Regions from separate parts of the Arthrobacter sp. CAN_A1 genome, predicted to be linked through region 2. Evidence: riboswitches for the same ligand, from Rfam matches in the RefSeq annotation. Region 2 holds a riboswitch; each other region holds the start of a gene.
What was found. Region 2 has a riboswitch for cyclic di-AMP ahead of IWX62_RS10260 (hypothetical protein). Riboswitches for the same ligand answer to the same signal wherever they lie in the genome.

Region 1 (7,668 bases), on a different contig from region 2:
GCTGGACCTGTGCCATCTGGGCGTTCCGCCGGACAGCGCGGTGATGCGGGAGACGGCACAGTTGGTCGCCCGCAACTGCCGGTGGGAGTATGACGGGGTGCCGTTCTTCGCCGGGGAGGTCGACTGCTGCATCAATGCCGGCACTGTCCTGATCGGCACCTATCTCGGCATCGACGTCGGTCCGGTGGTTGAGCGGCTCCTGGCCGACCAGCTGCCTGACGGAGGCTGGAACTGCTGGGCCGAGTCGCCTGCGGCGCCGGGATCGTTCGCCAGCACTCTTGACGTGATCGACGCTTTACTGAGGTGGGAGCGTCGCACCGGTGGATCAGACGAGGTCGGCCGGGCCCGCCACGCGGGTGAGGAGTATCTGCTTCGACGCAGTCTGTTCCGGTCGTTGCGCACAGGCGAGGTGGTGAACCCCCGATGGCTTGAGTTCTCGTACCCTCCGCGCTGGCACTATGACCTGCTCAAAGCGACGAGCTATTTCGCTCTCCGCGGCGGGCCAGCCGATCCGAGGCTGACCGAGGCAGTCGATCACGTGCGCGCCAAGCGTCGGACAAATGGACGTTGGCTGCTGGAGAACACTCACCCCGGGGCGGTCCACTTCCGATTCGAAGAACCCGTTGGTACATCGAGCCGGTGGAACACCCTCCGGGCATTGCGGGTTCTTCGCTGGTACGACGCCGCACGTCTCTCCAACTGAGCAAAAGCATGAAGGCACCACCGGATCTCTCCGGTGGTGCCTTCACTGCTAATTCCCGGTCCGCAGAGGCGGGGCTGGGGGCTTAGAGGGTGTAATACCCCACCAGTGGCATGGCGCTGACCGCGTGGACGAGGGTGCCCTGGCTTGGGTTCAGGGCGCTGACCATCTGGCCGCCACCGATGTAGATACCGATGTGTCCGCCACCATTTTGGACGACGAGGTCGCCGGGCTGTGGGTTGCTGGTGGGGGTCAGCGCGCCCATCTGTGCCTGGCTGGTGCGGGGCAGGTCGATGCCGTGCTGGGCGTAGACCCACTGGACGAAGCCCGAGCAGTCCCAGCCAGCGGTTGAGCTGGTGCCACCGAAGACGTACGGTGAGCCGACCATCGACTGCGCGGTTCCCGCGATACCTGCACTGGACACCTGGCCGCCGGTGGACGCCGCGCCGATGGGCTGGATGTCCTCGGAGGCGGTGGTGATGCCCAGGTTGCTGGTTTCGGCGGGGGCAGCTGGTGCAGCTACCTGAGTCGCTGGCGCCGGTGCAGGTGCTGCTGGTGCTGCTACCTGGGTAGCCTGGCCAGCGTTACCGGACAGTGAGATGACGTCACCTGGGAAGATGACCGAGTCCCAGCCGAGGCCGTTGGCGGCGAAGAGTGCCTCGACGCTGACACCGTAGGTGCCGGCGATGCTGCCGAGAGTATCTCCCGCCTGAACGGTGTGGCTGGAGGTGCCGGGTGCCGGGGCGCTGGCAGCCTGAGCGACTGGTGCAGGCGCGGCCTGGACGTTGATTTCGCCTGCAGCGTTGGCGGGAAGTCCGGCGCTCAACATCAGACCTGATGCTGCAACGACGACTGCTGCTGGACGGCCGATAGCGCCAGCGTGTGAGCTGACTGCCTTCGAAACGGTCTGCATGGCGCTTGGCGGGGTCGCACGGTGGCGCGCGATATAACGGTTCTTGGACATGATGTTGCCTCTCCCAGTGCCTGCGAAGTTAGCTGTCGGATTCGGATGGGAGCCACCCGGGCGCACTATCACGCCTTCACCCCTAGGCCGTCTCTCGACGACCACTACTGGTTCCCCCGCTTCTGCCGGATGTATGCGAACGGACCTCACGGCAGCGGCAGAATTAGGCAATCTGTCGGGAGGACGCTGAGTTGAACGGAACCCGGCGTGCCGTCTACTGTACATTTCGGTTTGGGGTTTTGTCACATTTAGGTTACGGGGGCAGTGTGCTGTTGAATGACCTCCCTCGGTGCTGACATCGGATCGGGGACGTCGGAGACCACGGCGGACAAGCTCCAGGAAGGTGTCCGGTTCCACACCCTTGATGTACACCTGTGTCTGGGGGTTGAGTCCTGCCCGTCGGAGGTGATAGCGGGCGGCCGTCTCGATAATGGACTGCGAGTGGGGATCGATCAGCCGGGCCACTCCCCGCTCCCGCGCATTACGTTTCCCGGCCAGGGCGGCCAGCAGCTCACGTGGTGCTACAAACCCCCGCACCACAGCCGACTCCAGAATGCACAGCGCATCAAGCTCTGGCAGGCAGCTGACGCATTGCACGCAGATATCAATCATGCTCAGAGGCGACTGGGCACGATGGACAACGAATCGTTCTCCCAGCGGCCGGCTGTGATTGACGCTCACATGGACCATATGGGGCTGACGCAGTATCCAGAGATTTCGGTGCGCTGCGGCGCTGATGCATGCGAGTTCCGCCTTGGCACAGGTTGCGATGAGGAGGCTCCCCGCGGTGTCGGGCAGCGCGAAGACGCCCGGCATGGGGCTTACCACCTCACCTTTGGCCAGGGCAGCCCCGAGGTGTACGCTGCCCAGGCCGGCTCGGGTTAGTTCCTTACGGCGTGCCACGCCGCCAAGCTTTTGAAGGGTTTTCACGGTGTCCATGCCCCATGGTTACCCACCCGTGGAGGGCGCAGCAGGGTGACTTGCGCTAAGTGGGCAATTCTCTCTGGTGGAGGAGAAGTGAGCCCGGGCGGTAGACCCGCTGCGGGAGCCGCCCAAGCCATTCTCAGAGGAGTTTGCCCAGTGTAGGGGCCGATTCGGTGGAGAGTTCCGGACATGCCCAGCGAATCCGGCCATCCAGTGGGCAAAGGGCAGGGGCAGGGCCAAAGGTCAGGGGCAGGTACCGGGTGGGCCAGGGGCAGGTCTACCAGCGGCCGTTGCGGGGTCTGGGCTGGCACCGCGGGCAGCTGAAGGACGACCGGTTCATAAACATCTCCCGCCGGATCAGGGAAAAACCCTGGAAGGACGGGTCCGCGGCACAGCGGGTGCAGGGTTCACCCTCCCTGCCGTAGGCGTTGAGGGACCGCTCAAAGTAGCCGGAGGTTCCATTGACGTTCACGTAGAGCGAGTCGAAGCTGGTGCCGCCGGCTTCGAGCGCCCGTGCCATCACGTCGCGACTGGCGTCCACCAGCCGCAGCGCGTCGGCGCGGCGCATGGTGTCGGTCGGTCGGGCGTAATGGACCCTGGCCGCCCACAGCGCTTCATCGGCGTAGATGTTGCCGATCCCGGAGATCAGGCCCTGATCGAGCAATGCGCGCTTGATGCCCGTCTTGCGCCGCCGCAGCTTCGCGAAGAAGGAGTCAAAGGAGAACGCCGGATCCAGCGGATCGCGGGCAATGTGGGACGCCTCAACCGGAATCAGAGGCAGCGGGCTCTCGCCCAGCCCACCCGGCTGGCCATCATCGGTCGACACCATCGATGTCACAAAGAGGCCGCCAAAAATCCTTTGGTCGACAAACCGCAGCTCCGCTGGCAAGGGTCCGGTGGAGGGATCCTCTGCAGCCGACAGGGTCAACCTGACCCGGAGGTGCTTCTCCTCGGGCGAGCCCGCGTCTTTGACCAGCAACTGCCCGCTCATCCCCAGGTGCGCCATCAGAGCAACTGGAACTACACAATCAGCGGAGGCCACCCCGGGGGAACCGCCCTCATCCGGAGCGGCCAACGGCAGCCACAGGAACTTCCCGCGCCGCACCACGTCAAGCACCCGGGCTCCCCCGAGGTTGCCGGCGAAGTCCTCCGCGCCGAGCCCGTGACGGCGGATGGACCGGGAGTCGAGGATGTCGACGTCGTCAATGGTTCGCCCCAGCACCCAGCGGGCCAGGCCGCGGCGCACCACCTCGACCTCGGGAAGTTCGGGCATGGTGAAGCTTAGGCTGACTCGGTGGAAGCTGTGGTAGCCGGGTCGGGTTCGGAGAATTCCTCAGCCGACGAAGCGGCGGCGGGGACCGTCACCGAGTAGGCGGACGACTTGGGTTCCGCCGCAATGACCCGCAGCATCTTCCACGACGCGGCGGCCGCTTCCTGCTCGGCTTCCTTCTTCGACGGGCCGGATCCTGAGCCATACGGCAGCCCACCCACGGTGAGGAGTGCCTCGAAGGTGCGGGCGTGGTCGGGTCCGGAGCCGGTCACCTTGTAGTCGATGACGCCGAGCCGGCGTGCGGCGGCGATCTCCTGGATGCTGGTCTTCCAGTCGGTGCCGGCGCCCATTGCCGCGGCGCTGCCGAGAAGTGGTGCAACCAGCCGCATCACCATGGCGCGGGCGACCTCGATGCCGTTGCTGAGGTAGGTGGCGCCGATGACGGCTTCCATGGTGTCGGCCAGGATTGACGACTTGTTTTTGCCGTCAGTGAGCTTCTCCCCCTGACCCAGCAGGACATGCTGACCCAGGTCAAGCTCGCGTGCTATTCCCGCCAGCGCACGGGTGCTGACGACGGCGGACCGCCGCTTGGCGAGGTCACCCTCGGACAGGTCGGGGTTGTCGCGGTACAGCGCGTCAGTGACAGCAAGCCCCAGCACCGAATCGCCCAGGAACTCAAGGCGCTCGTTCGTGGGGATGCCCCCCTGCTCGTAGGCAAACGAACGGTGCGTCAGGGCAAGACGAAGCGTCCCGGCGTCAATAGAGACACCGAGACGCTTCAAAAGGTCTTCAGTATTAGCCACGTTTACTTACGCATTCGCATAAGAACGCTGCGGGAACCCCGTTGCCGAGGCACGCAGCGGTCGTTATACGTCGGCTACTTTGCGTCCCTTGTACTCAAGGAACAGTGCAGTGCCGGCGGAGTCGGTTACTACCTTGGCCTGGTGAGCCAGGCTGTAGGTAACGCGGCCGTTCTCCACGGTCTTCACCAGTTTGGGGGCAGTTGCCTTCCACTGGGACCGACGTGCACGGGTATTCGAGCGGGACATTTTCCGCTTAGGAACAGCCACGACTAACTCTCTTCTCTCTCGACAGACTCTGTACTTGTTGCCGCGTCGCTTGACGCTGCAGTGCCAGTCAGCCCGGTAAGGGCGGACCAACGGGGATCCAAAATTTCGTGCTGATGATCGGGGTCATCCGCGAGGCGTGCTCCACATTCAGAACACAGACCCTCACAGTCTTCCCGGCATACCGGCTGGAACGGCAGCGACGTTACCACTGCGTCCCGAAGCACCGGCTCAAGATCAATTGAATCCCGATCAACCCGGTGCTCTTCAACAAGTTCATCTCCCTCGGACAACTCGACGTCGTCGTAGTAGAAAAGCTCTTGCACATCGATGCTGCTGCCGTACCTGATGGGATCAAGGCACCGGCCGCACTCGCCCACTATCTCGACGTCTGCGGTACCTGATACCAGAATGCCTTCATGTACTGCCTCAAGTCTCAGATCCAGTTCCACAGGGGAACCTTCCTGAACACCAATGAGAACCACACCGAAATCCTTTGGTGCGGGTACATGTTCTTCGATTGTTCGCATGCTGCCCGGGCTGCGCCCGAGGTCCTTGACATTGAATATCAAAGGCGAACTGAGATCGCTCTTAATGGGAACTCCTGTAGAACATATGACCGACGTATCATCTTAGCCTGATAAGCCCGCCCGGCTCAAACCAGGGCCCGCGGGCCCGGCATGCGGCATACGCCGACGACGACGGCGAGTGCCGCTCATGCCCCACCTCACCACGGATTGGGTGCAGTTCCAAACGCGCCACGCGGGTATCAACGGGTGGATCGGCGCTCCGGCCGCTGCTGGTCCCCCATCTCTGGCTGGCCTGCCCGTAAGCTTTGTCCAGTGAAGATCCCCCCAGCCACCAGTGCCTTCTGGCCGTGGCTGCGGCGATCAGTGACGGCAGTGGCCGCCCTTCTGTGTGTCTGGCTTCTTGCCTGCTACTCCCTGTTCACCAATCCTCCGGTTTTCGATGCCGACTATGTGGCGGGTGTCCAAGCGGACGCCGTCGTGGTGCTGGCCGGTGACAGTTCTGAACGCCTCCCGGTGGGGCAGGAGCTGGTGGCGGCCGAACTCGCACCGGTTCTGGTCATGTCCAACACTGACACTCCGGGGAACGTCGACGCCGACAAGTTATGCAGGCGTCCAGCCCACGTATCCCGGGTGTGCTTTGAGCCGGATCCGCGCACCACCCGCGGCGAGGCCAGAGCCCTGGCCCGGCTCGCTGCGGACCGGGGGTGGGACACGATGATTGTGGTGACCTCGGATTACCACGCGCTGCGGGCCTTCACGAATCTGAGCCAGTGCTCAACGTCGACGCTCATCATGGTCCCCTCCGAGCCTGACCACGGGCTACTGGGCTGGCTCCCCCGGTTTGTCGAGGAAAGCGCAGCGTTGGCGGCTACCCACCTGCGGCCGGTGTGTGCCAACAGGATTTAGTGAAGAAGCCCTGCACGGCCGCATCTGCTGCGATAGAGTGCAGTTTATGTCGCAGATACGGATTAAGGATGCTGCCCACTATCTTGGGGTCAGCACCGATACGGTACGCCGCTGGGTGGAGGATGGCACCTTATCCGGTGCGAAGTCAGAGTCCGGAGTCACCACGGTGGACGGGCTCGAACTGGCACACCTCGCCCGCGAGCGCGCTGTGCTCCCTGATGACCCGTCAGGAATGGCCAGTTCGGCACGCAACCGGTTCGTTGGCCTGGTGACGCGGGTGGTGTCGGACAAGGTCATGGCCCAGGTGGAGCTGCAGTGCGGACCGCATCGCGTGGTGTCGCTGATGAGCGCCGAAGCCGTCCGCGACCTCGGGCTGGAGCCTGGTTCGGTGGCCGTCGCAGTGGTGAAGTCGACGACCGTGATTGTGGAGACGCCGGGAAGGAAAACCTGACATGGCGCGCACCTCCCGCAAATTGGCGGCCGGATTTGGCATCGCCGTTTTGCTGTCGGCCACAGCCTGCGGCACGGCCTGCGACTCCACGTCCTCTGACGACCAAACGCTGACCGTCTTCGCCGCAGCATCGCTGCAGTCAACCTTCACCGAACTCGCCGATGACTTCGAGGCAGCACACCCCGGTGTGACGGTCACGCTGAGCTTCGCCGGTTCGTCCGATCTCGCCACCCAGCTCTCTGCTGGTGCCCCCGCCGACGTGTTCGCGTCGGCCGACACCGCCACCCTGGACCGGCTGGTCGACGAGGGCCTGGTCCACGGCGACCCGGTGCCCTTCGCCACGAACACCCTTATCATCGCCGTCCCCGCGGGCAACCCTGCGGGTGTTGAGCAGTTCAGCGACCTGGCCGACCCCGGGACGAGGGTGGTGCTCTGTGCTCCCCAGGTGCCCTGCGGCGCCGCAGCCACCCAGATACAGGAAGCGGCGGGGGTCACGGTGAACGCCGTCAGCGAGGAGTCCTCGGTGACCGATGTGCTGGGGAAGGTGCGCTCCGGCGAAGCCGATGCCGGGCTGGTCTATGTCACCGATGTGCAAGCAGCTGCTGAAGAAGGAGATGTGGAGGGTATCCCCTTCGACGAGGCAGCCGGCGCCGTCAACACTTACCCCGCCGGGGCAGTGACGGACGGCAACACCGACCTCGCGTCCGCCTTCCTCGACCTGCTGACGAGTCCGGCTGGACAGGAAGTGCTGACGGAAGCCGGTTTCGGCTCCCCATGAGCGCTCACCCCAACAGCGAGCACGCGGCACATCAGTCCCCGCGACAAGGTCGTCTCGCCAGAAGACCTCAATCGATTC
Region 2 (7,668 bases):
GCTGAACCGCATGACGGACCTCATCGATACCACTGAGATGTACCTGCGGACCATCCTGGAACTGGAGGAGGAAAACATTGTTGCCCTCCGCGCCCGGATCGCCGAACGGCTCCGTCACTCAGGCCCTACCGTGTCGCAGACCATCGGCCGGATGGAACGCGACGGGCTGGTGGTGGTCTCGGGCGACCGCCACCTGGAATTTACTGACCTCGGCCGCCGTCGTGCCATCGGTGTCATGCGTAAACACCGTCTCGCTGAACGTTTGCTTTCCGACGTGATCGGCCTCGACTGGGCGTACGTCCATGAGGAGGCTTGCCGCTGGGAGCATGTGATGAGTGAACGGGTTGAACAGCGCCTCTACGAGCTGCTCGGAAAACCCACCGAATCTCCCTACGGCAACCCCATCCCCGGGCTTGAGGCGCTGGGCGGACCGCCGACCGAAAACTTCACCGCCGGTGTGTTGAGCCTCCTGTCAGTGATCGGGACCAACCCGCCCGGATCGGTCATCACCCTGGTCCGGTTGGCCGAACCTATTCAGGTGGATCCTGAGTTGCTGTCACAGCTTGATGAGGGCGGATTGCGACCGGGAACGGTCATCAGCGTGCAGACGGTCGGCGATTACGTGTCGGTCCGGGTCGAGGGGATCGAAGGCGCTCTTGAACTGCCGCCTGAGGTTGCTGCACACGTGTTTGTTTCGGTCAGCCCGACGGTAGTTTAGGGCAGAACAGCGCACTGTTGCCGCAAGTTATCCACAGGAAAAGATAACGAACGTATCTCTTTTGCTTCTGGTCCCGGATAATGGAAAACTGGCGTTGATACATCAGCGTTACCTGATCCGCACGCCTAACCCTGTCAGCGGATCAGGATGCTGAGAACCCGTGACAGGGGCGGAGGACCCATCGATGACGGCTGTTTCGCCGCCTTGGGGTGAAGTCCGGATCCGGTGCCGCGTCAGTGGACCAGATCAGGACCGAGTTCTTTCCCGACTCGAATCCGACAGCTAACTTCGCAGGCATATACGAAAGGGACCCTTTGTCGAAGCACCATGCTTCGGGACGCCGCCGTGCCGGTGCCCCAGTACCAATAGCGCGCCCGAGAGACGCCCAGCGGCTCGAGCGACGACGTCGGGCCACCCGGGTCCGAAGCGACCTTTCGCTGACCGGGATGAGCCAGAAGGTGGCCATTGCCGCCGCCGCGTCAGGGCTGGTCCTCACCATCGCGCTGCCCACCACTGCCGCGTCCATTCCGGCCGGGGAGACGGCTGCCGCCACCGGTGAGGCCGTTGCTGCCGCCGAAACGACAGTTGCACCGCGGGATATCACGGTTCCCGACGCCGCACTGGTTGATTTCAGCCGCACCGCACTGCAGAGCACGTTCGACGCCGACGCCAAACTCACCGAGATCATGACCGCCGCAGGGTCCGCGGCCGTGCCTGCCGCAGCCAGGGGATCGTTGTCCGCGCCGCTGGACGATCTCATCATGACCTCACCCTTCGGTTACCGGGTCAGTCCGATTACCGGGATGGGTGGGGAACTCCACTCCGGACAGGACTTCAGTAGCTCCTGCGGCACCGAAGTGTTGTCCGCAGCGGCCGGCACCGTCACCTTCGCCGGCTGGCACCCCTACGGCGGAGGAAACCGTGTGGTGATCGACCACGGCAACGGACTTGAATCCACCTACAACCACCTCTCGCTCAGCAGCGTCAAGGAGGGGCAAAAGGTTGACCGCGGCGAGGCAGTCGCACAGAGCGGCAGCACCGGCGCCTCGACCGGGTGCCACCTCCACTTCGAAGTGATGGTTGACGGCCAGACCGTCGACCCCATGGGCTGGCTGTAACCAAGGCCACACCGTTCCGTGACCGGAATGTGACATTGTGGCCGATCTGCTGTACCGTCGATCCCGTGCCAAATTCTTATAGGTTTGGCACTCCCGAGCAGATCGCCTAGCTCTGCCACTGCCCGGGGTCCGTTCGCACAATTCGCATGGCAGAGGCGGGGGAACCAATTAGTGGATTTCGCAAGAAATCCTTGGGGTTAAGTCGCATGTTTCCAACAGGAAAGTTGCGGCCGGGTGACTCCCATCCGAATCCGACAGCTCACCTCGCAGGCAATTGGGAGAGGCAATCAAACGTGTCAACTAGCTCTTCTCTGGGCCGCCACAGGGCCGCCCGCACGCACACCAGCCCCCTGACGGCGATCTCCACCGCTGTCTCCTCGAACGCCGGATCGGTAGGCCGCCAGGCCGCCGTCATCGTCGCAGCCTCAGGGCTTGTCCTGACTGCCGGATTGCCGGCACACGGGATCGGCGAGGCCGAGCGCGTTGCCCTCTCCACCCCCCTGAACTCGGTATCGGTGACCGCAGATGCAGTCAGCGCAGCCGCCACCGCGGAGATCACCTTCGAGCGCACCGCCGTCACGGCAACACCCGCCGTCGTGGAAGCTGCACCAGCCGTTGAGGTCCAGGCCGACGTCGTTGAGCCAGTAGCCGAAGCCGTTGCACCAGCCGCCGTCGTCGAACCCGTCGTGCAGGAAGCTGCCCCGGCCGCCGAGGCGCCGGTCGAGGCCCCCGCCGCTCCAGCACCTGCACCTGCTCCAGTCGCAGCAACTCCGGCGCCCGCCGCCGAGGAGCCAGCACCGGCAGCACCGTCCGGCAACATCGCAGCAGGGCTCGTCGGATCCGCCTACTCCCAGATTGGTGTTGCGCAGGATTGCACCGCCATGGTCGAGAAGGCACTTCGATCGGTCGGTAAGTCAGTCGGAGACATCGCCCCGAGCGGCTTCTTCGCCTTCGGTTCGGTTGTCGGTTCGCCGGCAGCAGGCGACCTGGTCATCACCGGCGGCCACGTGGCAATCTACGTCGGCAACGGCCAGGTCATCAGCGGTGGCCTGAACGGTATGAACACCGGCCTCCACTCCCTTTCAGACCTTCCCGGCGCAAGCTTCGTCCGCGTTAGCTAAGACCCCCTTAAACCTTGGAGAACGCAAGAATGACAACTCGCGCAGCAATTGCACGTCACCGCGCCGACAAGCGCCACGCCACCAACTTCTCGGCCCTGGCCAAGGCAGTCACTGAAAACGCCGGCGGTGTAGGCCGCCAGGCAGCAGTGATCGCCGCTGCCTCCGGCCTCGTCCTGACCGGCGGGGTGTCGGCGAACGCCGCTGACCTCTCGCTTGAGTCGGTCGAACGCGTCGCCCTCACCTCGGCCTTGGAGGTTCAGGTAGCGCCAACAGTTGTCGAGGCACCGGCCGACGCCGAGATCGCCTTCAACCGCACCCCGGTCAAGGCTGTTGCAGCCCCAGCCGTCGTCGAGGCACCAGTCGTCGAGGCACAGGCCGAGACCGTGGTCGAACTCGAGGAGGCTCCCGCAGTGGCTCCGGCCGCAGAGGTTGTTGACGCCGAGCCAGCACCCGCCGCCCCTGTTGCAGAGGTTAAGCAGGCAGCACCCGCCCAGGCAGCACCCGCCCAGGCGGCACCAGCCCAGGCAACACCAGTCGAAAAGCCAGCAGCCAAGGAAGCACCAGCAGTTTCCTCGGGAGTGGCAGCCACCATTGCCGCCGCGGCGCAGGGTCAGCTCGGGGTCACCCAGGACTGCACCCGCCTCGTCAGCAACGCCCTTGCCGCCGCCGGAATCAACTTCCACGGCTGGCCAGCAGGCTACCTGTCCCTGGGACGCACCGTTGGAGCCGGCGAAGCCATCCCCGGCGACCTCATCTACTATGCCGACGGTGGCGCCGGTGTTGCACACATCGCCGTCTACATCGGTGGCGGCCAGGCCGTCCACGGTGGTTTCAACGGCAACCAGACCGTCGTCGCACCAGCTGACCTCGGCTCAGGCCCCGTCTACATCCGCGTAGGCGGCTAAACCAGACAACGTGTGATCGGGAGGACCCGGGGATTCCGATCCCCGGGTCCTCCCGCTTTTAACCTCCGCTGCCCCGCCGCCATGCCGCTGTGGCCACGCCGCTCGTCCCAACGGCGCCGCGGGGCGACACGCCCTGGCCCGGGACGCCGGATTAGCAAACCGGGCGCCCGCCGAACTACCCTTACTTTAAATAAGTCAGTTGTCGTCCTGTTATCCCGGACCACAGGGACGCAGGCCCGGAGTCGGCAAAGAGGAATGTGCATGCGCACTCTCGTTCTGAATGCTGGATATGAGCCACTGGCGGTAGTGACCTTCCGCCGGGCGCTGGTCCTTGTGCTGGCGGGAAAGGCCAGCGTCGTCGCGGAGGGTGAGAACCCAGTGGTGGGACCCACCGATGTCCTGGGTCGTCCCTCGGTTATTCTGCTCAACCGCTATGTGAAGATCCCGTACCGTCACAGCGTTGTGGTGACGCGCAGGGGAGTGCTGCGGCGCGACAACCATCTGTGCGCCTACTGCGGGAAAAGTGCTTCAACTATCGATCATGTGTTTCCACGCTCCCGCGGGGGTGCGTCCAGTTGGGAGAATCTCGTGGCATGCTGCCTCCGCTGCAACAACGACAAGAGCGACAAGACCCTTGCCTCCCTGGGCTGGCAACTGCGGGTAACCCCTCAGCCACCGCGTGGCGCCTCCTGGCAGTACCGTGAAATTGAGCAACCCGCACCGCAGTGGAGCGCTTTTCTTCGGTCGGAGTCCGCCGCTTGAGTTCGTCAGCACCTCTCGATTTCCATGCGGTTGTGCTGTCCGGGGGCAGATCGTCGCGCCTCGGTGGCATCGCCAAGGCAGGCCTACACAGCGGGGGCCGCACGCTCCTCAGCCTGACCTGCGATGCCGTGGCTGCAGCCCGCCGCACCATCGTGGTCGGGCCGGACGCCGACGCGCGGCAGGACCATCCCAGCGCGGGCGGTTCGCCGGTGACGGACCGCGAGTTCGTCCGCGAGTCCCCTCCATTCGGTGGACCGGCCGCCGCCCTGGCCGCCGCCGTCGACCATCTCGGCGACGATGCCACCCCGTGGGTGCTGGTCCTCGCCTGCGACATGCCCCGGATCACGCACGCCATTCCGGCTCTGTTTGCTGCGGCGGCGCAGCGTCCCGAGGTCTCGGTGATGGCGCACGACCGCGGCCGGGACCAGCCGCTCGCTGCGCTGTACCGGCTGGACAGCCTGCGCGCCGCCGTCGCCGCGGTCCAGACCAACGGGGGAGCCCAGAATCTATCGATGAAGGCACTCCTTGCTAGGGTGCAATGGAGAGCAATCGACGTTCCGGCGGGAAGCACAGCTGACGTCGACACCTGGGCGGACGCCCAATCACTCGGTGTCTCAGGCACGGCACCGACCTCAACCTCAGGAGCAGCAATGAAAAAGCAGGACCAGATCCTTCAGGAGTGGAGCGCCCAGCTCATTGAAGCCTTCGAACTTGAGGGCACCACCATCGACATCGATGCCATCCTGTCCCTCGCCGGGGATGCGGCGCACTCCATTGTGCGGCCCGCGGCACCTCTGACCACCTTCATTGCGGGCTACGCCGCTGGCCTCGCGGTAGGCAGCCAGCAGGCCACCGAGGCCGTGGCCATGGAATCGGCCATTGAGGCCGCCCGCAGGCAATGCCCCACCGGGGAAGCAGCCGAGCCTACGCCGACAGATGCCCCGTGAGCGAAGCCCCCGTGAACGAATCCACGACTGCTGCAACGCCGCCGACCGACCCGGCTGAGATCCCAGCCACCGGACGGAACCTCGGGTGGGAACAGGCGCGCCGCGCGGCCTACGACGCGGGAACACCGCTCGTGAACCAGACGGTCCCCCTGTCCGAAGCGCTGGGCCAGACACTGGCCGAGCCGGTCCGGGCGCTGCAGGCCATCCCGCACTACGCCTCATCGGCTATGGATGGGTGGGCAGTCAGCGGCAACCCGCCCTGGCAACTGGTCAGCCACGCCCCGAAAGAGGAGCATCCCTGGCAGCGCCCCGCACCGCACCGCGACTCGGGTGCTGGACCGTTGTCCTCTGGAGAGGCGACGTTCATCCTCACCGGCGGTGTCGTCCCCGATGGCACTTCAGGAATCCTGCGGATGGAGCACGGAGCCGTCCGGGGAGACCTCCTGGACCGTAACGACCGGGCACGCCAGGACGAGCCACGACCACAGGAGCACATTCGTCCGGCCGGGGAAGAGGCCCCCGAGGGTAGCGAAACTATTCCCGCGAACGTCACGCTGAACCCGGCGCAGATCGCACTCGCGGCTGTCTGCGGGTACGACACCCTTCCTGTGCTGCGCGCCCCCCGCGTCTCGCTGCTCCTGACGGGGGACGAGGTCATCGAGGCGGGTCTGCCCGAGCCCGGACAGGTCCGCGACACGTTCGGCCCCCAACTCCCCGGCCTGGTCCAGATGATGGGCGGGCATGTCGACACCTCCGGCCGCGCCAAGGACGACCTTGACGACGTCGTCGCCGCCATCAGCGCCGAGGCCCTCGACGAGCTGTCCCTCGCCCGAGCCTCCGGAGACCTCTTGATCACCACCGGTGGTACGGGCAGCTCGTCAGCGGATCACATCCGGCGTGCGCTGGAAACCCTCGAGGCTGAGTTCATCATCGACGGCATCGCCATGCGCCCAGGACACCCGACGCTGCTGGCGCAGCTCAAGGATGGGCGGTTCCTGGTGGGACTGCCGGGGAACCCGCTGGCAGCGATGATGGCCATGTTCACCGTCGTAGGACCGCTGTTGGCGGGGTTGCGGGGTGCACCCTTCCCTGAAACCGAGGAAACGACGGTGGGCGAGGATTTCGACGATTTGCCCGGACGGAGCCGGTTGGTGCCGTACCGGCTCGAGTCCGGCCGGGCTGTGGCAGCAACACATCAGCGCTCGGGCATGCTCCGCGGCCTGGCCTCTGCGAGCGGGGTGATGGTGGTACCCGCCGAAGGGTGTGTTGCCGGAGACCGGGTGCAGGCCCTGAAGTTGCCCTGGATCAGCTAGCTCTTGTTCGCGAACACGCCGCCGGTTCGCATCCTGCGAACCTGTCCTGACAGACAGAAGCCCCCGTTCACGTGAACGGGGGCTTCTGTCTGTCAGGACCTGTCTAGATCACCGCGAGCTCAGCTCAGGCGATTTTCTCGAGGCGGATGATGACCGACTTGGAGGTTGGCGTTCCGCTGACGTCGGCCGTTGAGTCCAACGGCACCAGAACGTTGGTTTCCGGGTAGTAGGCGGCGGCGCAGCCCCGCGGGGTGGGGTAGGTGACGGCCCGGAAGTTCTCGGCCCGCCGTTCCACACCATCGGAGAACTGGGACACCAGGTGCACGATCTCCCCTTCGGCAATCCCTGCGGCTGCCAGGTCGTCTTCGTGCACCAGCACCACCCGTCGTCCGCCGTGGATGCCGCGGTAGCGGTCGTCCTTGCCGTAGATCGTGGTGTTGTACTGGTCGTGTGACCGGAGCGTCTGCAGCAGGAGCCTGCCCTCGGGGATTTTCGGGTACTCGAGGGTGTTACCGGTGAAGACTGCCTTGCCGGACGGGGTGGTGAACTTCCGGCCATCACGTGGTCCGTTGGGCAGCACAAAACCGCCGGTCTCGATCCGGGTGTTGTAGTTCTCGAAGCCCGGGATGACAGCTTCGATGTGGTTCCGGATCACCGAATAGTCGGCCTGCGCTGCCACCCAGTCGAGTTGAGGGGCGTTGTCGCGGAACGGGCTCTCGGGGCGGGCGAACAACCGGTCGCCGAGCTCGCAGACGATCGAGATTTCCGAGCGCACGTCCGGGCC
Region 3 (7,668 bases), on a different contig from region 2:
AGCCCTGCAACGCCATGGGGTGCCGGCAACGCTCCTGAACCTTGAAATTACTGAAAGCGTAGCCATCGCGGATCTGCCATCCGCCGCGGCCCAGCTACGCGTCCTCATCGACGCCGGCATCGGCGTCGCTCTCGATGACTACGGAACCGCCTATTCCTCACTATCCTTGCTCCGAGAGCTCCCGCTGACCGCGCTGAAGCTGGACAAGTCATTCATCGAGACCATCGATACCGATCCGACCTCAGCAATCCTGGTGGCGAGTGTCCTTTCCCTGGGTAGGGACCTCAATCTGAAGACGACAGCCGAAGGCGTGGAAAGGGAAACACAGTTGGCCGTCCTCCGCGAACTGGGATGTGACACCGCACAGGGCTACCTCATCTCACGCCCGCAGCCTGCTGAAAACTTCGGTACGACCCGAACAGTTCATGAACCCGGGTCCGGTGCCCTACCTGGCGAGCCCACAGCCTCAGCAGAAGAGAACGGCGCATTCAGGACCACCCGATCGGCCGCCTGAAACGGGTCAACACACCGGCCGACCCCGAGCGCTGATGCCATAGCATCATCGCCGGGGTCGGCCGGGGCAGACTTTTCGAATCCTCCAGAGGGTCCGTTCTCTGACTAGTTCAGGGCAGGGGTGTCCTTTGGGATGACCCCGGACCCATACAAGTCGGTGGCGAGATTCTGGAGTGCGCGCAGTGCGACCCGTTGGGTGAAAGGTCCGTAAGAGATGCGGGCCACTCCGAGGTCCTGCATCTCGGCTGCTGTGAGGGCACCGGGGCCCCAATGACTGACAGCTTTCCTTGTCCGAGACCGTCGACGAGGGGCTCGATGACATCGCGGGTGAGCGCCCCGGGCACGAAGACCAAGGCGGCGCCGGCATCGAGAAAGGCTCGACCCCGGTTGATGGCGTCCTCGATGCTGTCCTTCAGCGGACGGTCACCACCGCGCACGATAGCGTCGGTCCGTGCGTTGAGCTGAAACGCGATGCCCTCGTTGTGGGCTGCGGTGACGATGGCTCGCACACGGGCAACCGACTCCTCGAAAGGGCGAAGGCGGTCTTCGACGTTGGCGCCGACGACGCCGAGCCCGATCGCTCGACGGATTGTCTCTGCCGGGTTCTCGTAGCCGTCATCGAGATCGGCCGTGACAGGGAGGTCGACGGCGTCGACGATGGTCTTGATCCCGGCAAGCGCCGTCTCTAACGGCATAGCGCCGTCGGCGTAGCCATGGGCGGCGGCAATTGAGTGACCAGCCGTGGCAATCGCCTTGGATTCCGGTAGGGCTGCGACAGTCGCCGCGCTGATGGCATCCCAAACATTGACGACCCGAAGAATCTCCGGTGCTGTATGCAGCGCCTTCAGCTGTTGAGCGCGGTCCAGTGTGTGCTGATCGGTCATTGTTCTTCTCCGTTTTCTGTCAATTACTTGGCGAGGAAGCCAAGAAGGATGTCGTTGACCTCCGCGGCATGGGTCCAGAGCATGCCATGCGGGGCTCCGTCGATCTCGACGTACTCGGCCTCAGGAAGAGCCTTGTGGAACTCGCGTCCCGTCGAGTCGATCGGCAGAATATTATCGGCGGTGCCGTGCACGATCAGGGAGGGCACCGTGATCTTGGCGACGTCGGCACGGAAGTCGGTGAGCCAGGTGGGCTGCGCCCACACGGACGCGTAGGACGACGCCGCGTAGGCGAGGTTCTTGTTCGCCGCCAGGGCCTCCTCGCTGAGACGGGTGCCGAGATTCTCGCTTGTATTGAAGAAGTCATCGAAAAAGTTGGTGAAGAATGCGTACCGGTCCGACTTGACTGCCTCAAGGAGCCCGTCGAAGACCTCCTGAGGGACCCCGGCTGGATTGTCGTCGGTCTTCAACAAGAAGGGCTGCAGCGATCCGAGGAATACTGCCTTCGCGACACGCTCTGAACCGTAGGTTCCGAGGTAGCGACCCACCTCGCCGGTTCCCATGGAGAACCCGACCAGGACAGCTTCGCGAAGGTCCAACGATTCCAGAACGGCGGCCAGGTCGGCAGCGTACGTGTCGTAGTCGTGGCCGGTGGTCGGCTTGGAGGACCGGCCGAAACCGCGTCGATCGTAGGTAATCACTCGGTAGCCCGCATCAAGCAGGGCTGCGCTCTGTTTCTCCCAGGACGACCCATCAAGCGGGTACCCGTGGATCAGCACCACTGGCTGACCGGTTCCGTGGTCCTCGAAATACGCCTGCACTGGCGCCGAATTCTCGTTTCCGACAGTGATGAACGGCATGTGAGTGTCCCTCCAATAGTGTGAGAACGAGCGTTCTCTACGTTTCACCGACTGTACGGGAACGATGGTTCTCCCGCAAGTACACTTGAACAATGGACGAGGGAAAAGTACGCGACAGCGTGATCGAGGCCGCTGACGCGCTGTACTACGCACGCGGCATCCAGGCGGTAGGAATGGACGCTTTGCGAGAGGCATCCGGGGTGTCGCTGAAACGGCTCTACCGGTTGTTCCCGTCAAAAGAAGCGATAGTCCTCGCGGTACTGCAATACCGGCATCAGCTCTGGACCGACGGCGTCACAACAGCCGTTGACCGTGCCGCCTCCCCCGAAGACCGACTTCTGGCTGTTTACGACTACCTCGCCGACTGGTTTGCCAGCGACTCATTTCGGGGCTGCGGCTTCATCAACGCCTTCGGCGAGCTCGGGGCCGTTTCGCCCGCAGTCGCCGAGGTAGCGCGGCTCCACAAACACTCGTTCCAGGAATACCTCGGCCGCCTCGTCGCCGACGCCGGAGGAACAACCGAACTTGCCGCCCAGCTGGCCATCCTGGCCGAAGGCGCACAAACCACTGCCGCGATCAGCGGAACCACCGAACCCGCACGGCAAGCCCGCCGAGCAGCCGAGATACTTATCGCCTCGATCGACTCGATGTAAGGGCGTGGCGAACGGCAGGATCCGCGACGGTCTGACCCGACTCCGCGAACCAAAAGTGGCAGGTGCCCTCCGCTCAGGACACCTGCCACTTTTGATCGGCTTGCGGAGCATTTCCGCAAGGTCGGGTATTAGCCGTTGACTCGCACGAAGTAGGAACCGGCGAGGTCGGACAGCGGGTGCTCGATGGTGAGGTTTGAACCGTTCATGCCGCTGCTGATGACGTTTCCGTTCCCGACGTAGATGGCGATGTGGCCGGGGCGGACGACGAGGTCACCGGGGGCCGGGGTCGAGACCCGGGTTCCGTACTGGTCGAACTGCAGGGGGCCGAGGTCTCCGACGTTCAGGCCGATGGAGCGCAGCGCCCGCTCGACGAGAATGGTGCAGTCCTGGATGGAGCCGAGCTGCCCGTATGCCGAGGCGACCAGTGCTGAGCCGACGCCGCTCGCGGGAACTGACGGGGTTTCCGGCGCGATGGGAGTAATGGAACCCGAGGCCAGGGACATCATGGCCGGCGCGGCGGCGGGCGCCGGTGACGCAGGGGCCGGTGCCGCGGCAAAGGCCTGTGTCGCGGGTGCGGCCGGAACGGTAGCGGGGCTGACGGCTGCGCTTGGACCGCCGGTGAGCTGGATCTGCTGTCCGGGGTAGATCACTGAGGCGTAGGAGAGGCCGTTCTGGGCCAACAGGGTATCGAGGTTGATGCCGTGCAGTGAGGCGATCGCACCCAGAGTGTCACCGGCAACGACAGTGTGAACACCTGCAGTCGGCGCCGAAACGGTTGTCGTCTGCGCGGGTGCGGTGTCCTGAGTGTAGGTTCCCGCGTGGGCGGCGGCTCCGACGGAGAAGACGAGGCTGCCGGTTGCGGCTGCGATGATGGCTGGCTTGCCCAGTGCGACGGCATTGGTCTTCGCGGAGTAGGCCAGGCCGGTGAGGGCGACGGAGTGGGTGGTTGCGGCGCGGTGGCGTGCAGGAATGGACGTACGTGACATGGTGTTTTGCCTCTCCCATGCCTGCGGGGTGAGCTGTCGGGTTCGGATGGGAGTCACCCGGCCGACCGCTATCTGTGCTGTCCTGCGATCGCTAACGATGCTGCAGGTTCTGCTCTGGATAGTCGGATCGACTTAACCCCGAGGGTCACCGCGTGCGGTGGCCCGGTGGAAACGTGGTTCCCCCGTCCCTGCCATCTGGATTGTGCGAACGGCTCCCGGTGCAGTGGCAGGACTCGGCATTCTGCGCGGGAATATGACCTCGGCGGATGCCAGGATCACTCAAATGAGAATACCCCACCCTGGTATTTAAGTCACATTACGGTAACGGAATTCAGCAACCTTTCAGGGTGCTCCCAGGAATAGCGGAGCGCTGGCGGAGGAGGGAACCGATTCCGACGTCCACGCGTTCGCGACTGTTCGAAACATCGATAATACTTAGAAGGCTGCGCGGAGTGCGCCGTTGGGGACCCACCATCGATCCTGTCCGGGCACTACCCGAGCAGGTCGGTTGGTATTGAAAGGATAGACCGTGAACGCCGGAGCAGGACCTCGGAGCACGACCATTGACACACCGAAAGCAGCCTCCACTGAAGGTTCCACGGCGGAGTCCCGGGCAACGGCCCAGCCGGTTCCCGCTGGCGGAGTACACGGTTACTCCCCAGACAAGGCGGCCTATCTACGGCGCCTGAAGCGCATCGAAGGACAGGTCCGCGGGATAGCGCGGATGGTCGATGAGGATCAGTACTGCATCGATATTCTCACCCAGGTCGCGGCGGTCAATAGTGCCATGCACGCCGTGAGTCTGGGCCTGCTGGAAAATCATTTGCAACACTGTGTCGTCTCCGCAGCAAAGGAGGCCGAAACCAGCGGGTCCTCCAAAGCCGTTGACGCGAAGGTTAAGGAAGCAACACAGGCAATCAGCAGGCTGCTGCGCTAGCCCCTCTCCCGGTATCATGCGGTGATCCCAGGGCTTCCGGATTTCGATCGGCCATCCTAACCCCGCGTTTACTGGTGGCTCGATCTGATGTCCGTGAAGGTTTGCCCGTTGTCGTTGGAGACCTGGACACCGTTTTCGGTCGCGACCCAGATGCGCTGGGTGGAATCCTTTAGCAGGTGGGTTGCGATTGCCGCTACCTGGCCGGGGACTGTTCCTTGTTCGGTCCAGGTTAACCCCGCGTCATCACTGGTGTGAATCTGTCCCTCGGGTGTGATCCCGGCTGTTGCTCCTTGTGAAAGGGCCGTGAGCATCAGCAGGGGTGCTCCGGGCACGGAAGCCCACGTTTCGCCGTCGTCGGTGGAACGCTGCAGGCCTTCCTCGGTGGTCGCCAGTACAACACTGTCGCGGGCCGTTGCGCCCAGGTTGAACACGGGAATCTGTTCATCAACGGGTTCCCACGACGCCCCCTCAGCACTGGTCTGGAGCTGGCCGTCGAAACCGACTATCCCAGCGCCGGTGGCGGCGAGGGCGTGGAAGTCGGACTCTCCTTGTCGGGACAGCGGCTGCCAGGTCTGGCCTTGGTCGGTGGACCGGATCAGCCCCACCGGGTCGGGCAGGTCGGTTCCCGGACCGGGATGACCGGAGGCGTAAAGGTCACCGTTCCCTGCCGCGGTGAACCCCATCAGGTCGATGGTCGGGCCGATCTGACTTGCGGGCGATTCTGAGACGTCGAACAAGCCATCGTGGGTGGCGAGGAGGACACGGTTTGTGCTGGGATCCACGCTCATGCCATGGACGTGACCGGTTGGATAACCCTCCGCGCTGACTGACGGGGCCGCGGTACTGGCGCTGTTGGCTCCCTGCGGGGGTTGTGGTGAGCAAGCGGTAACGACGAGGATCGCTGCGGTCATGACCACCGCCGGGGCAGCCCGTCGTGGGCGGGGTAAAGAGCGGTGAATACGAGGCATGTCAATAGTCCTTGAAGTCAAAATAGGAGCGAGTGGGGAGCGCCACAGATTGGCCCTCCCCACTTAAAATCGGTGGCAGATTAGAGCTCGGCGAGCAACTCGTCCATCTCCAGGATTTCGGCCTGCTGGGTTTCCACAATCGTCTCGGCGAGGGCGATCGCTTCAGGGTTCTCGCCGTTGTCGATTTCTTCCTGAGCCATGTCCACTGCCCCTTCGTGGTGTTCGGTCATGGATTCGAGGAACAGTCTGGCCGCGTCGTCGCCCTCGGCTGATTCGAGGTCAACCATCTGATCCTCGTCCATCATCCCGTCCATGCCACCCATGGACCCCATGTCGTGGCCCTCCATGCCACCTTCAGGCATGACCGGCCGGTCCCAGGCCTCCAACCAGTTGGTCATTGTTTCAATCTCGGGACCCTGCGCATCTTTGATCCTGGTGGCGAGGTCGGTAATCTCGGCACTGATGTTGCCCTTAACGAGCATCATCTCGCTCATTTCCACTGCCTGTTGGTGGTGGGGAATCATCATCTGAGCGAACATGGCATCGGCGTTGTTGTGCTCGGTGGACACCTCAGCCCCCGATTCTGTCGGGGTGGTTGTTTCCTGGGTGGACGCCGTTGGCTCGGCCGCCGGGGTAGCCGGATCGTTGTCGCTTCCGCACCCCGCGAGGGTGATGACGGCTGCGACGCTCAATACTGAGAAGGAAAGGTAACGCTTCATGGTGATCTGATCCTTTGTGAATTCATCTGATGAATAGTCTGTGGGGCCCGTACTGGGCTTGCATGCCTGAGTGCGCGATCATGTGAGCAGCACACGAAGATGGCAGGTGCCGGTGTTTTACGTCCGGCTGATACAGAGTTGGATCAGAGAAGGAGCAGGGATCGATAGGGGTCGTAGACGGATCAGCGGCGGACCGCGCAGGAGTACTGACCCGGGAACGAACCGGCCGGAACGTACCAGGAACGCCAGCACGGCGACGACGATGACCGCGAGGAGACACATTCCGAGGACCGCACCGTCATTGCCGCAGGACCCAGCGCATCCTTGAACCAGTTCCCCGGCACTCCCCTCAGAGGAGGCGGCGGGGGCATCGTTTGCCTGGACGTGGTGCGAACCGTTGGTGGACGTGGCAGATTCGGTGTGCGACGTCATGGAATTGGTTGAGAGCACTGCGCCGTGGGCTAAGGCACCCTGCGCTGAAACACCGTGCGTTGACGGGCCGTGACCGCCCATCCATACGTGCATCGCGAGGATGCCGATAATTACGGCGGTAAACCACAGAAAGGTGAGGGCTGATCGCGACAGATCCAGCACTGCCTTTCGCCTGATCGTGCCTGCCACTGCCCTTACCCTTTCCTGTCCGTCGGCTGTCTCCAGTCTAGTGAATTCATGGCTTCGTCCTCCAATCCGGAGGAACGCGCCCGGAGTCATCCCACCCCGCTACACAGTGGTGAAGCGTTCGGGGCTGAGATCGATCCTGCGCAGTAGCTGAGCGTTCAACGCGACCACAATGGTCGAGACACTCATCAGTACCGCACCAGCCGCGGGCGAGAGGACAAAACCGGCGAACGCCAGCACGCCGGCGGCCAAAGGCACAGCGATCAGGTTGTATCCAGTGGCCCACACCAGGTTTTGAATCATCTTCCGGTAGCTGGCCCGGGACAAGTCGATCATCGCCAAAACTGATCGTGGATCATTGCCCGCCAGCACCACCCCAGCGGATTCCATTGCGACGTCGGTACCGGCACCAATAGCGATTCCCACCTCGGCTCGGGCCAGCGCGGGGGCGTCGTTCACGCCGTCGCCAACCATCGCCACTTTCAGGCCACGGGACTGCAGATCGGCGACCTTGGAGTCCTTATCCTGGGGCA
Region 4 (7,668 bases), on a different contig from region 2:
CCGTACAGCAGGCCCCACAGGATCACCACCGCCAGCGTCCAGCCGGGCGCCCCGCCCAGCAACGCGATCCCCAGGAAGGACACACTCATCGCCAGCAGTGACACCAGCAGGGCCGGACGCAACGCCGAATCGGTGAACCGGCTGCACAATGCCAGCCCCAGGATCCCGGCTCCCCCGTAGGCGAGCAGCGCGAATCCCACATTGCCGGCCGTGAACCCCGATTGCAGCAGCACCGGTGTGATGAACGTATACAGCGCAAACTGGGCGGTCATCATCACGACGACGGCGAGAATCACCCGCCGCAACGCCGGTTCGGCCAGCGCCTCACGCAGTTGGGTTCCGCCCGATACCGCTGAACCACCAATCGCCGGCATCACGACGGAGGCGCCCACCGACAGGATCAGCGCGATGATCGCCGCGCAGCCGAACGACCAGCGCCAACCCACCGTCGCCCCGAGCCAGGTGCTCAATGGCACCCCGACCGCGATCGCGACGGCGTTGCCCGCGTTGACCAGCGCCATCGCGGCACCCAGCCTGCCCCGCGGCGCCAAACGGCTCGCGTATCCGAAGACCACGGCGAAGAACAAGGCGTGGCAGGCACCGGCCAGGATCCGCCCGGTCAGGGCTGTCGGGTAGTCCTGGGCGAGGCACAGCACAATGTTGCTGGCACCATAGCCGGCCAGCAACCCCACCAGCAGTGATTTGCGGGGCAGCGCACTGGTCCACGCGTTCAAGGGAATTGAGGCGAACACCACCACGGCGGCGTACGCGGACACCAGCAACCCAATCGATGATTCGTTCACGCCCAGGTCCGCCGCCATCAGCGGCAGCAGACCGATCGGGAGGACCTCGGTGGCGACCGCCAGGAACCCGCCGACCGACAGCAGCAGCATGGGAGGTCGGAGTAATTTCTGCTACCGCACAGGGGTTTTCCTTCAGGACGGGGTGGGGGTCATCAGGGCCAGCGCTTAACGCAAGAGGACGGCGACCCAGGGTCGCCGTCCTCTTCCAAACTGGTCAGTACCAGCCAGCGGGTGTTACCAGCTGGACTTGGTTACACCGGGCAGCTCGCCGCGGTGAGCCATGTCGCGGAAGCGGACACGGGAGATACCGAACTTCTGGAGCGTGCCACGGGGGCGACCATCGATCTGGTCGCGGTTACGCAGGCGCACTGGGGAGGCGTTGCGGGGAAGCTTCTGCAGGCCCAGGCGTGCAGCTTCGCGGGCCTCATCCGACGCGTTGGCGTCAACCAGGGTCTTCTTCAGCTCGAGGCGCTTCTCAGCGTAGCGCTCAACAATTACCTTGCGCTGTTCGTTGCGGGCAATTTTAGACTTCTTAGCCATGTGTTTAGCGCTCCTCTCGGAATTCGACGTGCTTACGGATCTTGGGATCGTACTTCATCAGGACCATGCGGTCCGGGTCGTTACGACGGTTCTTACGGGTTACGTAGGTGTACCCGGTGCCAGCCGTCGACTTCAGCTTGATGATCGGGCGTACGTCTTTATCTTTTGCCATTAGAGCTTCACTCCCCGAGCCAGGATCGACGCGACGACGGCGTCAATTCCACGCACATCGATGGTCTTGATGCCGCGGGCCGAAACCTGCAGCGTGACGTTGCGGCGCAGGGACGGAACCCAGTAGCGCTTCTTCTGGATGTTCGGGTCAAACCTGCGCTTGGTGCGGCGGTGTGAGTGGGAAATGCTGTGCCCAAAGCCCGGCTCGGCTCCAGTCACTTGGCAGTGAGCTGCCATGACGATCCTCCAAAGAGTAAATGAAAATACCTAGAATCAGCAGTCTTGTCTGCTGGAAACGCGATCAGGGGCGCCCCAAACAACAGCCAAAACTGTTGGGATGACTAGCGGTTTTCGCGCAACCTGAGCCCCTAACTACCGACGTCCAGGAACGAACCTTCCCGGAAATCGGAGCAATTGCGCACGCTCCGCCACCTGATGCCCTCCTATTCTAGGAGCTGGCGCGGGTTAAGGCTAATCGCTGGTACTGTCCCCGTCACGGTCGACCACCGTCACGGCGTCATCGCCGCCCACCTGCGCACCGGCCGCCAGCACCGCCCCGGAATCCACGATGGCGCGGACAACCCGCGCTCCCGCTGGCACAGAGACCCCGTCCAGCAGGATCGAATCGACGACGACGGCGCCGGCGTCCACCACCGTGTCGGGCCCGATCACGCTGCGGGTCACCTCACCGTGGACGCGGCTCCCCGGTGACAGCAGCGAATCAGCGACGACGGCGCCCGTCCCGATAAACGCCGGCAACCGGCGGGGGCTGCCCGTGATGATGGGCCACTCCGGGTCGTCAAACCGCAGCCCCTTGCCGGCGAGCAGGTCACGGTGTGCCCGGTGATAGTTTTCCGGGGTGCCAAGGTCCAGCCAGTACCCGTCGAGGCGGTGTTCGACCACCGTCGAGTGCTTCACGAGGTGGGGCAGCAACTGGTCGCCGTAGTCGTCGAGCCCGCACTCTTCCTTCTCGAGCAGCTCCAGCGTGTCGAGGAGGTGCATGGCGTTGAAGAGGAAGACCTCGGTGGCCACCAGATTGGTTTTGGGCTGTTCAGGCTTGTATTCGAACCCGGTCACTGCACCATCGGCGACCTCCACCACACCGTGGGCTGAGGCGTCGCCGTCGAAACACGTCGTCACGATGGTGGCGGTCGCCTGAGCGTCCAGGTGGGTCTGCACGACGTCGCGGTAGTCCAGCTGGTACAGGTGGTCGGCGCTGAGCAGGAGCACCAGGTCCGGGTTGAACTCCCTGATGAATGCCGACTGCCGGAACAGGCTGTCAGCATTGCCATCGGCGAACCCCTCTCCCTGGCGGCCTTCGAAGGGCGGCAGGACATGCAACCCGCCGTTGGTGCGGTCCAGGTCCCACGGCCGCCCGTTGGCGAGGTGGTCGTTCAGCGACTTGGGCTGGTACTGCTGCACCATCCAGACATCCGAGAAACCACTGTGGTGCAGGTTTGAGAGGGGGATGTCGATCAGGCGGTAAGTGCCCGCGACGGGCAGGGCCGGCTTGGCGCGCCGGTCGGTCAAGGTACCCAGCCGTCCGCCGGCGCCTCCCGCCAGGACGATGGCGAGGACTTTGGGCTGCTTCATGACCGCGCTCCGGGTGAGGGCTGGTCGAGGATCCAATGGCTTTCGTCGAGTCGGGCCAGGATTTTCTTGCCGATCCGTTCCAGATCATGCACGTCATCCTCGGTCAGGGCGTCGAAGACCGTCTGCCGAACGTGTTCAACATGCGCTCTGGCCAGGAGCTGGACGTTGTTCAGCCCCTCTTCGGTGATCCGGGCTGTGGTCACCCGGCCGTCGCTGGCGCTGGGGCACCGGACCACCCAGCCGCGCTGCTCAAGCTTCTTCACCACATGACTCAGACGGGACAGGGAGGCGTTCGATCTCGCCGCCAGGTCGCTCATCGCGAGCGTGAATTCCTCGGTTTCGGAGAGCATCGCCAGGACGTGGTAGTCAAACAGGGTGATCTTCGCCTGCCGGAACAGGTGGGCATCGAGGGTGCCGGGCAAAATGGTGGTGACCGCATAAAGTGCCAGCCACGCCTGCCGTTCATCGGGGTTGAGCCATCGGACACCAGTCATCAATCAAGTCTGGCACAGAACCCCTCTGCGGGTACTGGGAGTGGGGCCCAACCTAGTCCCACACGGGCCGGGTGAGCTCCGGGTACTTCGCCGTCAACACATCCCCCGAAGACACGCCCCGCAGGCGCCGGCCCACCCACGGCGACAGGTAATCCCGCGCCCACTGGGCGTCGGCACGCAGCTGATCGATCCGCGAGGACGCCGGCACGGCCTCCAGCTCAGGAAGGTCAATCTCGTGGGAGGCCCTCAGCACTTCGAGCACCCGCTTAGCCATCAGGGTGTGACCGGCTGACGACATGTGCATCCGGTCGGTGTCCCAATAACCCCAGTTCTGGAACTCCCTGAACCGCCAGTAATCCACCACATCGGCGTGGTGCCGGTCGGCAATCTCGCGGACCAGCTCGTTGTAGATGGCGGTCCGGCCGCGGGTTTTGCCAAACACGGCCGACCCCACCGAATCAAACCCGGTGAACAGCACGACGGCGGCACCCGAGCTCGCCAGCCGGGCCACGCCGTCGTCATAGGCGGCCATCATCGCGTCAATGTCGATGCGCGGCCGCAGAATGTCGTTGCCGCCCGCGTAGATGGTGATCAACGTGGGCTGCAGGGCCAGCGCCCTGTCAACCTGTTCGTCAAGGACCTGGCGTACCTTTTTCCCACGAACGGCGAGATTCGCGTAGCCCCAGGAGCTGTCGGCGAGGATCAGCTGCTCGGCCACCCGGTCCGCCCACCCCCGCACACCGTTGGGGCTGGCCTGATGCCAGTCGCCGACGCCTTCAGTAAACGAATCGCCAAGAGCCACATATCGCTGAGAGAATTCCACTAGACGAGGCTACCCGTTCTTGCTGCGGGATAAGCTGACGTTGGCAAGCCTGCTGATAACTTTTTGCCGATGCACCCGCACGCTCCCCGTCAACCATCGAGAAGGACACCATGACCCAGCCCTCCGACACCCGGACCAAGCGCGCCGCGTTGATCATCAACCCGGTCAAGAATACCGGCGCTGACATTCGCGCGATCGTTTCGGAGCTCTGCGCTGCCGAGGGATGGGACGAGGTGCTCTACCTGGAGACGTCAGTGGATGATCCGGGCCGCGGCCAGGCGCAGGAAGCCGTTCACGCCGGAGTGGACGTGGTGATCGCCGCGGGCGGTGACGGGACGGTCCGCTGCGTGGCAGAGGTGGTCAATGGCACCGGTGTGGCGCTGGGCCTGATCCCCTTGGGCACCGGCAACCTGCTGGCCCGCAACCTGGATATCGCCGTCGACAATCCGCAGGAGGCCGCCAAGGCCGCCCTGTTCGGCACCGAACGCAACGTCGACGTTGTGCACGTCACCGTGGACCGCGCCCAGGACTCCCACGTGTTCCTGGTGATGGCGGGACTGGGCTTTGACGCGTCAATCATGGCGGATACCCGCGACGACCTGAAGGACAAGGTGGGCTGGCTCGCCTACGTCGATGCCGGCATCAGGAACCTGAGCGGCAAGCCCACCCGCACGCGCATCACCCTGGATGGCGGCGAGGTCATTGAGCGCCGGTTGCGCAGCGTGATGGGCGGAAACTGCGGCAAGATCATGGGTGGTCTCGAGATTTTCCCGGGCGCGAAGATCGACGACGGGCTGCTGGACATCATGACCGTGGCACCGACCGGCCGGCTGGGCTGGTTCGGTGTGGTCGGGAAACTGTTTGCCCGCGGGAAGGGCAAGGACCCGTCGCTGGAGTACTTCCAGTGCAGGGAAGCCGAGATTCAGCTCGACGAGCCGCAGGAAATCCAGCTTGACGGCGACCCGTTGGGCAAGGGCACACACATGTCGCTGAAGGTGGATGCCAACTCTTTGCGGTTGCGGATGCCGTACGGCAAGAAGGATCCGGCAGTCGTCACCAACCCGGAGCCCTGAGCCGCTCCGGTTTCCCACCGGACGGGCCCCGTGGAGGGGATTGTCTGGACAATCCCCTCCACGGGGCGTGAACACCGGGAACGACGGCGGGATTCCTGAGTTTTCCGTGAGTTAGAGCCTGGTTTGGGGGTCGATCTTTTCCCCGTCAACCAGGAGTTCAAAATGGAGGTGGCAGCCGGTTGAATTGCCGGTGCTGCCGACGGCGCCCAGGCCCTGGGCCTTGTTCACCTTTTGCCCGACGGTCACGCCAAGCACGCTGAGGTGGTTGTACGAGGTTTCGAGTCCGCCACCGTGGTCCACCACGATCCGCTGGCCGCCGCCGTAGGCATGCCACCCGGACTCCACCACGGTGCCGGCGCGGGAGGCCAGAACCGGGGTGCCGCAGGCGCCGGCGTAGTCGGTCCCGGTGTGCAGTTCGTCACCGAACCCGCCCATCGGGTTCACCCGGTAGCCAAACGATGAGGCGATTGGCGCGCCCTTGATCGGGGCGGCGAAGGTTGCGGCATCGCTGGACAGCACAGTGGTTTTGGCCGCCGGGGTGGAGGCCATGGCGAGCGGTGATTCCTTACCGAAGTCGATCGTGGCATCGGCGTCGGCGGTGACGGGCGCCGTCGGGCCCGCCGGCTCATGGGCGACGGGCGACGGTGACATCTCGGCCGACGGGAAGAAGGCCGTCAGGGTAAGGCCCGCCGCTGCGGCAAGTGCACCCGTGGCGAGCAGGGCTGATCGGCGGATGGGCGTGGGCTGAACGGGCGCGCGGCGGCGCCCGGAAGTGACCGGCTTGGGCAAAACAAGAGCCTCTCTGCAACGCCGGTGAAGTTAGCTGTCGGATTCGAGCAAGAGTTGACTCGGCCCACTGCTGCTTTCCGGCACGAGAGCGGGAAAGCGATGTGCGAAGGGCTGCACCCCGAAGGCAGGAAAACTGCCAAAAGATGGGTCCTCCACCCCTGCCACGGTGAATTGGGGGCCGGCTGCTGACAGGGTTAGGCGTGCAGGCCGGGAGCCACAATGATGCAGATGGCTCCCTACAAGGATAGGCCACCTAACGGAAAAGTTACAATTCCGTTACACAACTCACGGCGTGGCGACTAGCTCAGCTCCGATCGTCCCCTGCGCCAGTACCCCATGAAAGCAACCTGCTTACGGTCGATGCCGACGTCGCGCACCAGGTATCGCCGCAGCCCTCGAACCACTGCAGCTTCGCCGGCGATCCACGCGTAGAACGGGAGCGCGCCGGACGGTCGGTCGGGGTTGAGCGAGCTGGTGAGCGTCGAGGCGTTCAACCGCTGGGGGGTTTCCCACAGGATCGTCTCGTCGATGTTCACCTCTTCGGGCTCCGGGCCGGCCGCCACGGCAGCGGCGGCGGCGAGCGTCAGCCCGGCCCGCGAGGTGGGATCCACCCCGACGGCGAAGGGCACTGCCAGCGACACCCACCCGGGCACACGGACCGCGTCACGAACCGCCGCGTCCAGGAGTTCCCCGTGGGGGCGCTGCCCCCGGGCCAGCCAGGTGATCCGGACCGACGACCCGGTGAGAACGTCCTGAAAGTCGGCCGGGTCCGGCACCTCAAGGAACGCGTGCCCGCCGACATCGGTCGGCAGCGACTCAAGGATGGCGCTGATGGCGGGCACCGCTGTCTCGTCACCAGCCAGCAGAATGTGCTGGGCCAGCCCCGGGCGCCATTCGATCCCCCCGTAGGAACCGGCGGTGGTGCAGGTGGCGGCGTGGACGTTCGGGCCGATCAGCCAGATCCGGTCGCCCGGCGTCGCTGCGGCGGCCCAGAGCGACGCCGGGCCCCCGTTGCCTTCGGCGTCGAAGTGCATGACGAAGTCGACGTCGATCTCGGGTTGATCATCGCCGCACCGGGCTTCCCTCACCGTATAGGTGCGCATCGACCCCCGGACGGCCGGGTCCAGTGCCAGCCACTGCTGGTACCAGCCAGGCCCCCCGGTGGGCGCCTCGAGCAGCGCCCGCAGGTTCAGGCGGGGGGCGTCGTCGTCCCGGCTGGCCGGGATCATCACCTTGATGCGCAGATCGAGGCTGGGGCCCTGGACGCCGAAATCCTTCAGGCAGGCCCCACCAAAGGTGATGCGCTGGAAGTTGTCGCTCAGGCGCTGCACCCGGGTCACGACGACGTCGAACGCTGTCACTGCCGAGACTGCCGCTTCGGC

Region 1: linked by a shared signal. The riboswitch ahead of IWX62_RS07090 (NlpC/P60 family protein) and the one ahead of IWX62_RS10260 (hypothetical protein) in region 2 are both predicted to bind cyclic di-AMP.
Region 3: linked by a shared signal. The riboswitch ahead of IWX62_RS12930 (C40 family peptidase) and the one ahead of IWX62_RS10260 (hypothetical protein) in region 2 are both predicted to bind cyclic di-AMP.
Region 4: linked by a shared signal. The riboswitch ahead of IWX62_RS16210 (M23 family metallopeptidase) and the one ahead of IWX62_RS10260 (hypothetical protein) in region 2 are both predicted to bind cyclic di-AMP.

What each region holds. Positions count from the first base shown of each region.
Region 1 covers NZ_JADOUR010000004.1:258,227-265,894, forward strand. Annotated here, with positions in the region: gene IWX62_RS07085 (hypothetical protein) at 1-703, shown strand, start outside; gene IWX62_RS07090 (NlpC/P60 family protein) at 786-1,664, opposite strand; cyclic di-AMP (ydaO/yuaA leader) riboswitch at 1,668-1,828, opposite strand; gene IWX62_RS07095 (hypothetical protein) at 1,941-2,549, shown strand; gene mutM (bifunctional DNA-formamidopyrimidine glycosylase/DNA-(apurinic or apyrimidinic site) lyase) at 2,866-3,861, opposite strand; gene rnc (ribonuclease III) at 3,870-4,661, opposite strand; gene rpmF (50S ribosomal protein L32) at 4,725-4,928, opposite strand; gene IWX62_RS07115 (YceD family protein) at 4,931-5,497, opposite strand; gene IWX62_RS07120 (YdcF family protein) at 5,768-6,361, shown strand; gene IWX62_RS07125 (TOBE domain-containing protein) at 6,408-6,812, shown strand; gene modA (molybdate ABC transporter substrate-binding protein) at 6,814-7,590, shown strand; gene IWX62_RS07135 (ABC transporter permease) at 7,587-7,668, shown strand, end outside.
Region 2 covers NZ_JADOUR010000007.1:104,724-112,391, reverse strand. Annotated here, with positions in the region: gene IWX62_RS10270 (metal-dependent transcriptional regulator) at 11-718, shown strand; cyclic di-AMP (ydaO/yuaA leader) riboswitch at 857-1,030, shown strand; gene IWX62_RS10265 (M23 family metallopeptidase) at 1,033-1,836, shown strand; cyclic di-AMP (ydaO/yuaA leader) riboswitch at 1,961-2,124, shown strand; gene IWX62_RS10260 (hypothetical protein) at 2,130-2,957, shown strand; gene IWX62_RS10255 (NlpC/P60 family protein) at 2,987-3,862, shown strand; gene IWX62_RS10250 (HNH endonuclease) at 4,124-4,624, shown strand; gene IWX62_RS10245 (NTP transferase domain-containing protein) at 4,621-5,571, shown strand; gene IWX62_RS10235 (molybdopterin molybdotransferase MoeA) at 5,568-6,884, shown strand; gene IWX62_RS10230 (FdhF/YdeP family oxidoreductase) at 7,009-7,668, opposite strand, start outside.
Region 3 covers NZ_JADOUR010000012.1:23,165-30,832, forward strand. Annotated here, with positions in the region: gene IWX62_RS12910 (putative bifunctional diguanylate cyclase/phosphodiesterase) at 1-514, shown strand, start outside; partial or broken gene IWX62_RS12915 (isocitrate lyase/PEP mutase family protein) at 619-1,397, opposite strand; gene IWX62_RS12920 (alpha/beta fold hydrolase) at 1,421-2,254, opposite strand; gene IWX62_RS12925 (TetR/AcrR family transcriptional regulator) at 2,347-2,907, shown strand; gene IWX62_RS12930 (C40 family peptidase) at 3,036-3,893, opposite strand; cyclic di-AMP (ydaO/yuaA leader) riboswitch at 3,897-4,110, opposite strand; gene IWX62_RS12935 (metal-sensitive transcriptional regulator) at 4,423-4,830, shown strand; gene IWX62_RS12940 (F510_1955 family glycosylhydrolase) at 4,899-5,798, opposite strand; gene IWX62_RS12945 (DUF305 domain-containing protein) at 5,879-6,517, opposite strand; gene IWX62_RS12950 (hypothetical protein) at 6,635-7,138, opposite strand; gene IWX62_RS12955 (heavy metal translocating P-type ATPase) at 7,238-7,668, opposite strand, start outside.
Region 4 covers NZ_JADOUR010000002.1:246,570-254,237, forward strand. Annotated here, with positions in the region: gene IWX62_RS03940 (MFS transporter) at 1-893, opposite strand, end outside; gene rpsN (30S ribosomal protein S14) at 1,038-1,343, opposite strand; gene rpmG (50S ribosomal protein L33) at 1,348-1,515, opposite strand; gene rpmB (50S ribosomal protein L28) at 1,515-1,751, opposite strand; gene IWX62_RS03960 (glucose-1-phosphate adenylyltransferase family protein) at 1,986-3,107, opposite strand; gene IWX62_RS03965 (MarR family winged helix-turn-helix transcriptional regulator) at 3,104-3,601, opposite strand; gene IWX62_RS03970 (SGNH/GDSL hydrolase family protein) at 3,654-4,424, opposite strand; gene IWX62_RS03975 (diacylglycerol/lipid kinase family protein) at 4,535-5,497, shown strand; gene IWX62_RS16210 (M23 family metallopeptidase) at 5,609-6,286, opposite strand; cyclic di-AMP (ydaO/yuaA leader) riboswitch at 6,291-6,480, opposite strand; gene IWX62_RS03985 (siderophore-interacting protein) at 6,586-7,668, opposite strand, start outside.